Regions from separate parts of the Paraburkholderia phenazinium genome, predicted to be linked through region 2. Evidence: riboswitches for the same ligand, from Rfam matches in the RefSeq annotation. Region 2 holds a riboswitch; the other holds the start of a gene.

Region 1 (5,354 bases), on a different contig from region 2:
AGCTGGCGGCCATTGACACCACCGCTTGCGTTGATCTGTGCGATCGTCATCAACGCGGTATCTTTCAGCGACGTTTCGGAGATCGCCATCGTGCCCGACAGTGAATGCAGAATGCCTACCTTGATCGGACCGGTGTCGCCTTGTGCGAACGCGGAAGGAATCCCGCCTGCGACCCCTGTCACACCCGCAACCCCTGCTGCCGATGCGACCTTCAGAAACTCACGCTTGTTCATTGATCGTCCTCTGCCATTTTGAAAGTTGGATATCGCCTTGAATACAAGGCGCAGTGCTTGAGCAACTTCCAAGCCAGGCGGGAGATGAGGAACGGGAGGCTTTGCCACGCTTGCGAGGTCGAGAGACGCTGTGTGACAGCGGTGCGCACGACGCGCCACGCTGGTGCGTCGTGCACGTATCCAGGGATGGCGAAGGCGCTAGATCGTTTCGCGCGCACCGTAACGTTCGCGCGCGGTCTGCATCATATAGAGCGTGATGCGTTTGACCTCGGCCTGACTCTCCGCGATATGAGCACGGATCATCTGCTGGGCGTCCGACGCTTCGCCAGCAAAGATCGCCTTGAGAATCGCCGCGTGTTCCTTATAGGTTGCCGCCACGCGCGGTTTCTTGGTGAAGTCCAGCCGGCGGATGATGCGGATGCGTTCAGTGATGTCCTCATGCATCCGCGCCATTTCGTTGTTGCCCACGGCGGCGACGAGACGTCCATGGAAGGCTTCGTCCAGCGCGGCGACGGTGGCGGGATCGTCAAGCTGCTTCTTCACGGGCACGCACCAGATCTCGCGCAGGGCGTCGAGCCGTGAGGTGGCGTCCAGCTCCACGAGCTTCGCGATTGCGGAAGTTTCCATCATGACGCGCACTTCGTAGAGGTCTTCGAAATACTTGAAGTCGAACGCGCGGACCTGCCAGCCGCTCTTGAAGTTGACATCCACGTAGCCTTCGCGCTGCAGCCAGAACAGCGCCTGCCGGACCGGTGTGCGGCTGACCTGCATACGTGTTGCGATATCGCCTTCGCTGAACTTGTCGCCTGGCAGCAGGCGGAAGTCGAAGATATCGGCCTTCAGTTGCGTATAGATTTGCGCAGCAAGGTTGCTGGCGCTTTTCGCCGACGCAGTCGGCGCGCTGTTGTCCACCATCAGTATTTCCAGGTGCGTGAGGGGATGCGGCTAGCTTGTTCCAACGGCAACGGAAGATCGCGAGCTTGGATCATGATACGCGGCTTGCGATGGAATGTTTGGACGATTCCGGCGCGCAATGAGAGAAGCTAACGCGCGAGCCAGGCAGCCCAGCCGCCGAATGCCGTGATGTCCTGCGCATCCTGCAGGGCGTAAGGCTCGCAGATGAAACCCTTCACCTGTCTGCCGTCCGCGAGCGTTACAGTGCCGATGCCAAGTGGTGCAGGGACGCCAGCGACGAAAGAACCAAATGCAGTCGCCGGCACGTCCCAGAGTTCCAGCTGAATCGGTGCGCCGCTTTCGGAACGCAGCAGCCCTGGTTTCGGCGGAGTCGTGTTTGCGAGCGAGAAGAGACGATAGTTGCTCGCGGTCGTCGTGCTCTCCGCGAAGCTTGCGCCACGACTCGTCAGTTCATGGTTGAGCGGCATGCCGCGCAAATGGGCACCGACGACGGCGACGCGAATGGTGTCGCTCGCCGCGCTGCGTTTTGCCTCAGGCGCTGGTTGCGCGGCACCGGACTGCGCGGCACCCGACTGCGCAGCCTGCGGCATTCCAGTCGCTCCACGCGGCAGCCCGGTGGCCCGATGCCATTGCGCCGCAAAGTCAGCCAGCGCGCGTTCCCGCCACGCCTCGCCAATGAAGGTAATCCCAAACGGCAGTCCGTCTTCGCGGAAGTTTGCCGGCGCGGCCACTGCGCTCCAGTCGAGCAGATTGACAAAGTTGGTGTACTTGCCGAGATTGCTGTTCAGACGTACCGGATCCGCCAGCAGTTCGGCGATCCTGTAGTGGGCTGGGGCTGTCGGCACGACGAGGGCGTCGAACTGCGCCAGCATCGAATCGGCGCGGCGTTTGAGATCGGCGAGACGGTAGATCGATTCGAAGGTGTCGGTGGCGGAGAATTCCTTGGCCTTGAAGATGATGTCGCGCACAACCGGGTGAATGTCGGCTTCGTTCGAGCCAGCAAAGTCGCGAATCGCCGCATAGCGTTCCGCTACCCATGCGCCGTCATACAGCAGCGCAGTGACGTCGTCGAAGAGCGAAAAATCGAGCGGCACGCAGATCGCGCCGCGCGCTTCAAGGTGTGCCACGGCGGCCTTGAAGGCTTGCGCGGACAGTTCATCGCCGAAGAATTCCGGCTGTGACGGGACCGCAAAACGCGGCGCGGCGGGAACGCGCCACTGAAGCGCGGAGGCGGGCGTTTCGCGGGACAGACCGTCGGCCAGATCGAGCGAGGCGGCCAGGTCGTACACGAGCGCGGCGTCGTCGAAAGTGGTCGCGAAGACCGACACGCAGTCGAGCGTGCGGCATGCCGGCACCACGCCTGCATTGCTAAACGCGCCACGAGTAGGTTTGATTCCGACGATATTGTTGAGGCCCGCAGGGACGCGTCCCGAGCCGGCCGTATCCGTGCCCAGCGAGAAAGGGACGATGCCGCGCGCAACTACCGAGGCCGACCCCGAACTCGAGCCGCCCGAGATGTACTCGGCGTCGAAGCTGTTGGCCGGGATGCCGTAAGGGGAGCGCACGCCCACGAGGCCGGTCGCGAACTGATCGAGATTGGTTTTACCAATGACGATTGCGCCGGCATCGGTCAGCCGCTGCACGACCGTCGCGCTGCGCCCTGGCGTATAGGCGAAGGCAGGGCAGGCGGCTGTGGTCTCGAAGCCGGCGGCGTCGATATTGTCTTTCGCGGCGAATGGCACGCCATAGAGCGGCAGCTTCGTCAGATCGCCACCCACCGCGGCCAGCCTGCCCTCGAGGCCCGCGAGCTGCGCTTCAAGCACTGCTTGCGTCACGGTCGATATCCATGCGGGGTCATCTTCGGGCGTCAGTCCGTGGACCAGTTCGCCAAGCAACTGGGCGGGCGTCGCACCGTCCCGATACGCTTCCTGCCAATCCGAAATTGTCCATCCGCGCATCTCGTATTCCCTCTTGTGTACAAGTTCAGGGGAATTGTACTCAAGACTCATGCCAACCGCGCGGGGAGGCTGTCACGCCTTTTCAGGGCAGGGCGATACAGGCATGGACGCCATGCCCGAGCCGTTCTCGGATGCACCCGTCTGGCGCGAAACGCCCGATCGTTGGGCGTCAGAACCGCGCTGGTGCGATGTTGCAATGACGCGTCGATTGGCGGGAATTATTCCGGTCCCCGTTAGATTCGCAAGTAGAATGCGCGCAAACGACTCGTGGAAGCTGGTGCAAATCCAGCGCGGTCGCGCCACTGTGACCGGTTTCAGTCCGAACCGGAAGTCAGACCTCGGCGTCGTTGTCTACTATTCAACTGTGGGGCGCGCTATCCCCAGGATTCCAATAATGAAGCTTCGTCATCTCATCATCAGCTCCGCGCTGACGGCTATCGCTTGCCAGATCGCCCACGCCGACGACTCGTCGTCAACCCAGGATCAGGCCGTCGCGCAAACCACGCTACCGAATATCCTCGTCACTGGCGACACGCAGCATCTGCCGCAATCGTTCGATCAGCGATACGCCACGACCCAGGTTCTGACTCGCGCAGATCTCGACCGTCTTTCGCCCATTGACCCAAGCATCACGCAGGCGCTCGCTACACTGCCCGGTGTGACCGTTGCGCAGAACGGCGGCCCAGGTTCGCTTGCGTCCGTCAGCATCCGTGGCTCGGCGGGAAATCAGGTGGCCGTGTTTATCGACGGCATCCGGGTCGGTTCCGCGACCAGCGGTCAGGCCGAGTGGGCTGATCTGCCGACCTCCGCATTCGACCGCGTGGAGGTGATCTCCGGTCCGGCAGCCGCTTCGTTCGGCGCCGATGCGATGGGTGGCGTGATCCAGCTCTTCACGAACCACGCTTCCAATCAGCCCAATCAGACCACGGTGTCGGTGGGCGGCGGGTCGAACAAGACCTTCGATACGCAGGTCCGCACATCGGGCTCGGTCCCGTCCACCGGCGCGCTCTCGGCGTTGAGCGGGCTGACCTACTCGCTCGGCTTGCATGACTACAACACGGCGGGGATCGATGCGACGCAGCCGGTTGTCTTCGGTCACGAAGACGGCCGTAACCCGTACCATGCACAGGACGTGGATGGACGCCTGGGTTACGCGCACAACAACTGGTCGCTCTCCACGTTCTTCCTGTATCACCGCTCGGATCTCTCCTACGATGACGCGGGCGGCGACGACCGGCAGGCCGATTATCAGCTGACGACGGGCGCCGCGTTCCATCTGGATATCACGCCGTTCACGCAGCTCGATCAGTCGGTCGGCTACGCCACGGACCGCGAGTTCCTGTATACGAATACGCCGGGCATCCCATCCGATGAGATCGACTCGACGCGCCTGAGCACGTCGACCTCGCTGACGCATCAGGAGCGTGGGCCCGCGCTGTTCAACCTGCCGCTGTCCGGCGAGACCAAGCTTGCCTACGACTTCTCGCGCGAGCAGGCCTTCCTGCCATACGACATTCCGTCGGGTGTGCCGACGCGCGACGATTCAGCGGTTTCGCTGCATCAGTCGGCGACGCTCGGCCCGTTGACCGTGTTCCTGGCAGGCCGTCACGAGATCATCGAGGGGCAGTCGGTCAATACCGGCAACGTTGCCTTGTCTTATGCGATCACGCCGGTTTATACGGCGCGCGTTTCGTATGGCAATGCGTTCCGTCTGCCGACCTTCGACGACCTGTACTATCCGGGCTACGGGAACCCAAACCTTCTGCCGGAGCGCAGCGATACGGTTGAGGCGGCGCTGGATGCCGCCACGTCGTTCGGGACCTTCACGGCGGCGGTGTACGACACGCGCGTTCACAACCTGATCGAATACGACTCGGTGACCTTCCTGCCGGTGAACGTCGGACGCGCGCATATTCAGGGCATCGACCTGTCGTACAAGGGCACCATCGGCAAATCGACGCCGGTGAGCCTCTCGGTCGGTTTCCTGAATCCGCAGGACGTCACGGATCAGACCTGGCTTAACCGCCGCCCGCGTCAGACGTTCAGCCTGAACATCGATCACATGTGGGACGAGTTCCACCTGCACGCACTGAGCACGGGCATCTCCGTGCTGTACGGTGGATCGACCTTCGACGATCAGGCCAACTCGATCTATCTGCCATCCTATACAACGGTGGGCCTGCGCGCTGCGTACAAGGTCAACTCGCATCTCACCGTGTCCGCCAATCTGTCGAATCTGTTCAACCGG
Region 2 (5,354 bases):
CGCAACGCGCTCCGGCGAGTCCGAAGAATTTTCCCGGTGAGCGCAGGACCACGAGTCCCTCGCGGTCGACATACGCTGCCATCGATGAGCATGTCTCCGCAGGCAGTGCGTCGCCGAACGTTTCATCCACGATCAGCGTGCCGCCGACCGCCGAAAGTTGCGCATGCCACTGCAACAGACGGTGCGGGTCCACTTGCTTCGTTGTCGGATTGTTTGGCGTGACGACGACCGCGTGGTTGACGCCGCAGGGCAACACATCGTCGTCGACGTCGAGTGGCACGACGGTGTGGCCCGCGCGCTCGAACGCAGGGGCATATTCGCCATAGGTTAGCGGAGCAACCGCGGCGACTCCGCGCCGAAGCAGTTCGGGCAGCGCCCGGATGGCTGCCTGGCTACCCGCCACTGACGTTATATGGTCGGAACTCGGCGCGCCATAGTACCGCGCGGCATCGGCGAGCAGGCCATCGCCATCGTCGGGCAGGCGGCGCCATATCTCGGCAGGAATGGGCGGGACCGGATAGGCGTGCGGATTGATACCGGTCGACAGATCGAGCCACGCATCAAAACTGATACCGTAGCGCCGGACGGCTTCGCGCAGATTGCCACCATGCACGATTGCGCCAGGGACGAGTGTAGGGTTGGGTGAAATCATGTCGTGATTGTATCGACAGGGGTGACGCACCGGTGGCAATGGGATAATCGTAAACCGTGTGATGCCTCTCGCACCTCTGCAAATTGCGTTGTGTGCACCAACTCATCCATTTTTGATCGAGCCTCAGTTTCCTGATGACTGTTCCGAACGATTTCGCACCGGCTGTGCCTGGCGGCACCCTGATGATCCAGGGTACAACCTCCGATGCAGGCAAGAGCACGCTGGTCGCCGGTTTGTGCCGGTTGGTGTCGCGCCGCGGCGGACGGGTAGCGCCGTTCAAGCCACAGAACATGGCGCTCAACAGCGCAGTCACGATCGATGGGGGCGAGATTGGCCGCGCACAGGCGCTGCAGGCGATTGCGGCCGGCATTCCCGCGCATACTGACCTGAACCCGGTGCTCCTCAAGCCGACCAGCGATCGTGGTGCGCAGGTGATCGTGCATGGCAAAGCACGAATGAATCTTGATGCGCGCGCCTATCACGACTATAAACCGCTGGCCTTCAAGGCCGTGCTCGAATCTTACGCGCGCCTGCAGCAGCAGTACGACACGATTCTGGTGGAAGGGGCGGGCAGCCCGGCGGAGATCAATCTGCGTGCGAACGATATCGCCAATATGGGCTTTGCTGAAGCGGTCGATTGCCCGGTGCTGTTGGTGGCCGATATCGATCGCGGCGGTGTGTTTGCGCATTTGCTCGGTACGCTCGAATGCCTGTCCGAATCCGAACGCGCAAGGGTCTGCGGTTTCGTCATCAACCGGTTTCGAGGCGATCCAGGTCTGCTGCAGCCTGGGCTTGACTGGCTGGAGGCACGTACCGGCAAGCCGGTACTGGGGGTGGTGCCGTATCTGCACGGATTGGCGCTCGACGCCGAAGACATGCTGCCGCGTGTGGCGCATAGCGGTGCGGCCGATGCCGTGCAGTCTCTGCGGGTGGTCGTGCCGGCATTGCCGCATATCAGCAATCACACGGATTTCGATGCGCTCCGCGCGCACCCGCAGGTCGATTTCAGCTATGCGCTTGCGGGTATTCCGCCGCCGCCCGCGGACCTGGTGATTTTGCCCGGCTCCAAGAATGTGCGTGGAGATCTGGCCTGGCTGCGCGACAACGGTTGGGAAGAAGTGCTGCGTCGGCATTTGCGTTATGGCGGCCGGGTGATCGGTATCTGCGGAGGCATGCAGATGCTCGGCCAATCGGTGAACGACCCGCACGGCGTGGAGGGCCAGCCGGGTACCACGAAGGGTCTCGGCTGGCTCGATTACGAGACCGTCATCACACGCGAGAAGATGCTCAGGAACGTCACGGGCGCCCTGACGCTGAACGGTTCGCCGGACGTTTGCGGCTACGAGATTCACATGGGCGAAACCCACGGCCCCGCGCTTGATGCGCCGGCGTTGTACCTCGTAGCGGATCAGTCGGACGGGGACGGTACACGTCCCGATGGTGCAATGTCGGCTGACGGACAGATTCTCGCCACTTATGTGCACGGGCTGTTCGACACGCCGGCCTCCTGCAGTGCCTTGCTCGCGTGGGCGGGGCTGGCCGGTTCGCAAGCACTCGACTATCCGGCGTTGCGGGACGCGTCGCTCGACCGGCTCGCCGATACGCTCGAGGAGCACCTCGACCTGGCTCGGGTGTTCGCCGCTATCGGCAAGCGTGCGGACGCGTCACGCTGACTCCAGCCGAGCCAGCTCGACTGAGCGCTTATTGCGCATGCAGATGCGCTTCGAGTTTGTCGTAGCCCTTGATTCGGTAAATCAGGAACGACAGGACCCAGGAGACGATGAAGATGCCAATGATGACGAAGCCGAGGTTGTTGAAATTCTCGTTCAGCGTATCGACGGTCTGCCAGAACAGGCCCTTTTGCCTGATCTGGTCGGCAATCATCCCCAGCGCCTCGATACCGCCTATCACGACCGCGACGAGCACAGAGACCAGCGTGATCGTGAGGTTGTAGTAAAGCTTGCGGATCGGTCGCACGAACGCCCATTCATAGGCACCAAGCATCAGGATCCCGTCGGTGGTGTCGATCAGTGTCATGCCTGCGGCGAAGAGTACCGGAAACACCAGCACGATCCAGATCGACAACCCTTGAGATGCCTGGTGTGCCGAGATGCCGAGCAGGCTGACTTCGGTCGCGGTATCGAAACCCAGGCCGAACAGAAAGCCGAGCGGCAACATCCACAATGAGTTCGATACAAGCTTGAACAGCGGCCGGAACATCCGTGCGAGCAAGCCGCGACTGTTGAGCAGGAGGTCGAGATCTTCCTGATCGTATGGCTCACCACGCTTTACTTTCTTGAACGCCCGCCATACGCCGCGTAGGATGATCAGGTTCATGGCCGCGATCAAAAACAGGAAGATCGCTGAGACGCTGGTCGAGACTATGCCGCCGACGTTTTGCCAAGATTCGAACCGGCTTTCGAGCGCAGAGGCTGTAGCAGCAACCGCTGCCGCTACCAGCAAAACCACGGCCGAGTGACCGATGGCAAAGAAGAAACCGACCGTGACGGGGCGCCGGCCATCCTGCATCAGTTTGCGTGTGACGTTATCGATGGCGGCGATGTGATCGGCATCGACTGCATGGCGCAGACCGAAGCCGTAGGCGACCAGGCCGGTGCCCAGCAACAGCGGGTGACCGTGGAAGGCTATGAAGGCCCAGATCCAGCTACCGACGTTGAATAAAGCGAGGACGCTGTAGATGGCAATCAGCCGATAGCGCAATGCGTCAGTTGGAACTGACCTTGAGTACGTGATGGACATGCAAGAATCCTGAGGTTCGGGCTGTCCTTACAGCAGGTATCCATTCGCGCAAACGGATACTTGGCGACTCGGACATCCCCGTCCGATCCGGCTGAGCAGACCTCGGTCGATGGCAGGTCTCCTGACTAGCACGTCACGATCCGGCACCGACCTTCCCGGTTACCCAGTGGTCAAGCATGGTGTGGACTCGGCGCTTACAGTTGCGGGGGCAGTCGCAGACTTGAGCAGAGCGCTCTCACTGCGTTCCCGTTTAATCCCGGTGAGGGGAACCATCAAGGCGCAAGAGTACAGAAGGCTGCCGGAGGGCGTCAATCTCCGCTTGAATCGCGGTTCGGACGGAGGGATCTTTCCCTTTCCAACGATTTTTGTTCAGAACGCCTCGCCGCGGAACAAGGCGGCGGCGAATACCGGATTCGACGGCCAGTAAGCGTGCATGTAGGTTGCGACGATTGCACCGTGCCGATAGAGGGCTTCCCCGCTGGTTGCGCCTTGCGGCCGAACCGCGGTCGTAACCGGTGCGAGCGGCGTGTTCAGCTTCGAATAGTGGAACGTGTGTCCGGTCATGACGCCGTGTCGTCCTTCGATCTGTTGCATGGCCAGTGCCGCGAAGCGGGTCTGCATGCTGGCCTCGCCGGGCAGCAGGCCGAGCATCGGGGTAGAGGCACCGTGCACGTCGATCAGTCGGTCTAGCAGATAGAGCATGCCGCCACATTCGGCGATCAACGGCTTGCCGGCTGCGGCGTGTGCGTGAATCGAGCCGGCACTGCATTTCCGGTCCACCAAGGTCCGGGCATGGAGTTCCGGGTAACCGCCGGGAAGATAGAGGGCATCGGCAGCCTGAGGTAGCGGTTCATTGGCGAGCGGCGAGAAATACGCGAGTCTCGCGCCGAGTGCTTCGAGCAGTGCGAGATTGGCTGGGTAGATAAAGGAAAAGGCCGCGTCCTTTGCAATTGCGATCAGCCTGCCGTCGAGCAGGCGTGGCAGGCTGTTACGCGGTGGCGCCTCGAAGTCGATGGCCGGCGGCAGTTCGGCCAGCGGCGTTGTGGCGAGCGCATCGGCAACCTGGTTGAGGCGTGCATCGAGATCCGCGATTTCTGCGGCCTGGTGCAAGCCGAGGTGCCGGTCCGGCAATTCGATCGAGTCGTTGCTGTTCAGATGTCCGCACCAGCGCAGCGAGGCCGGTAATGCCTCTTCAAGCAGTTTCGCATGATAGGGCGAGCCGACCCGGTTCGCGAGCACACCGTAAAAAGGCACCCGCGGCTGGAATTGAGCGAGACCGAAGGCCAATGCGCCGAAGGTCTGGGCCATGGATTTCGCTGCGATCACCGCCAATACCGGTATGCCGAAGGCGCTGGCCAGATCGGCACTGCTCGGCTGGCCGTCGTACAGCCCCATGACCCCTTCGACCAGGATCAGATCGGCGTCGCCTGCCGCTTCGGCCAGCAGTGTACGGCAGCCGGCTTCGCCGACCATCCAGAGGTCGAGCGAAAACACGGCGGCACCGCTCGCGTGCGCGAGGATAGTCGGGTCGATAAAGTCCGGACCGGTCTTGAACACGCGCACACGCCGCCCGAGGCGGCTGTGGTAGCGGGCCAACCCTGCCGTGACGGTGGTCTTGCCCTGACCCGAAGCCGGGGCGCTGATGAACAGCGCTGGACAGGCGGCCATGGCTTAGAACTCGACGCCGCGCTGCGCTTTGACGTGTTGTTCGCGGTATGGGTGTTTGACGATGCGCATTTCGGTGACGAGGTCTGCGGCCTCGATCAGTCCTTCAGGCGCATGCCGTCCGGTGACCACCACATGGAGCATGTCCGGACGCTTGCTAAAGACGTCTAGCACTTCATCGAGCGGCAGATACTCGTACTTGAGTACGGTATTGAGTTCGTCGAGAATCACCATCTGATACTCGCCGCTTTCGATCATCCGGCAGGCTTCGCTCCAG

Evidence for each region. A riboswitch is a leader RNA that binds a small molecule or an ion and turns the genes downstream of it on or off. The one in region 2 is predicted to bind cobalamin.
Region 1: another riboswitch for cobalamin. It lies ahead of BUS06_RS19390 (TonB-dependent receptor domain-containing protein); the one in region 2 lies ahead of BUS06_RS28970 (HoxN/HupN/NixA family nickel/cobalt transporter).

The regions. Positions count from the first base shown of each region.
Region 1 covers NZ_FSRM01000001.1:4,330,598-4,335,951, reverse strand. Annotated here, with positions in the region: gene urtA (urea ABC transporter substrate-binding protein) at 1-233, opposite strand, end outside; gene BUS06_RS19400 (GntR family transcriptional regulator) at 432-1,148, opposite strand; gene atzF (allophanate hydrolase) at 1,277-3,106, opposite strand; adenosylcobalamin (AdoCbl) riboswitch at 3,366-3,455, shown strand; gene BUS06_RS19390 (TonB-dependent receptor domain-containing protein) at 3,501-5,354, shown strand, end outside.
Region 2 covers NZ_FSRM01000002.1:2,025,505-2,030,858, forward strand. Annotated here, with positions in the region: gene cobD (threonine-phosphate decarboxylase CobD) at 1-652, opposite strand, end outside; gene BUS06_RS28965 (cobyric acid synthase) at 787-2,325, shown strand; gene BUS06_RS28970 (HoxN/HupN/NixA family nickel/cobalt transporter) at 2,354-3,412, opposite strand; cobalamin riboswitch at 3,507-3,701, opposite strand; gene BUS06_RS28975 (cobyrinic acid a,c-diamide synthase CobB) at 3,782-5,080, opposite strand; gene cobO (cob(I)yrinic acid a,c-diamide adenosyltransferase) at 5,084-5,354, opposite strand, start outside.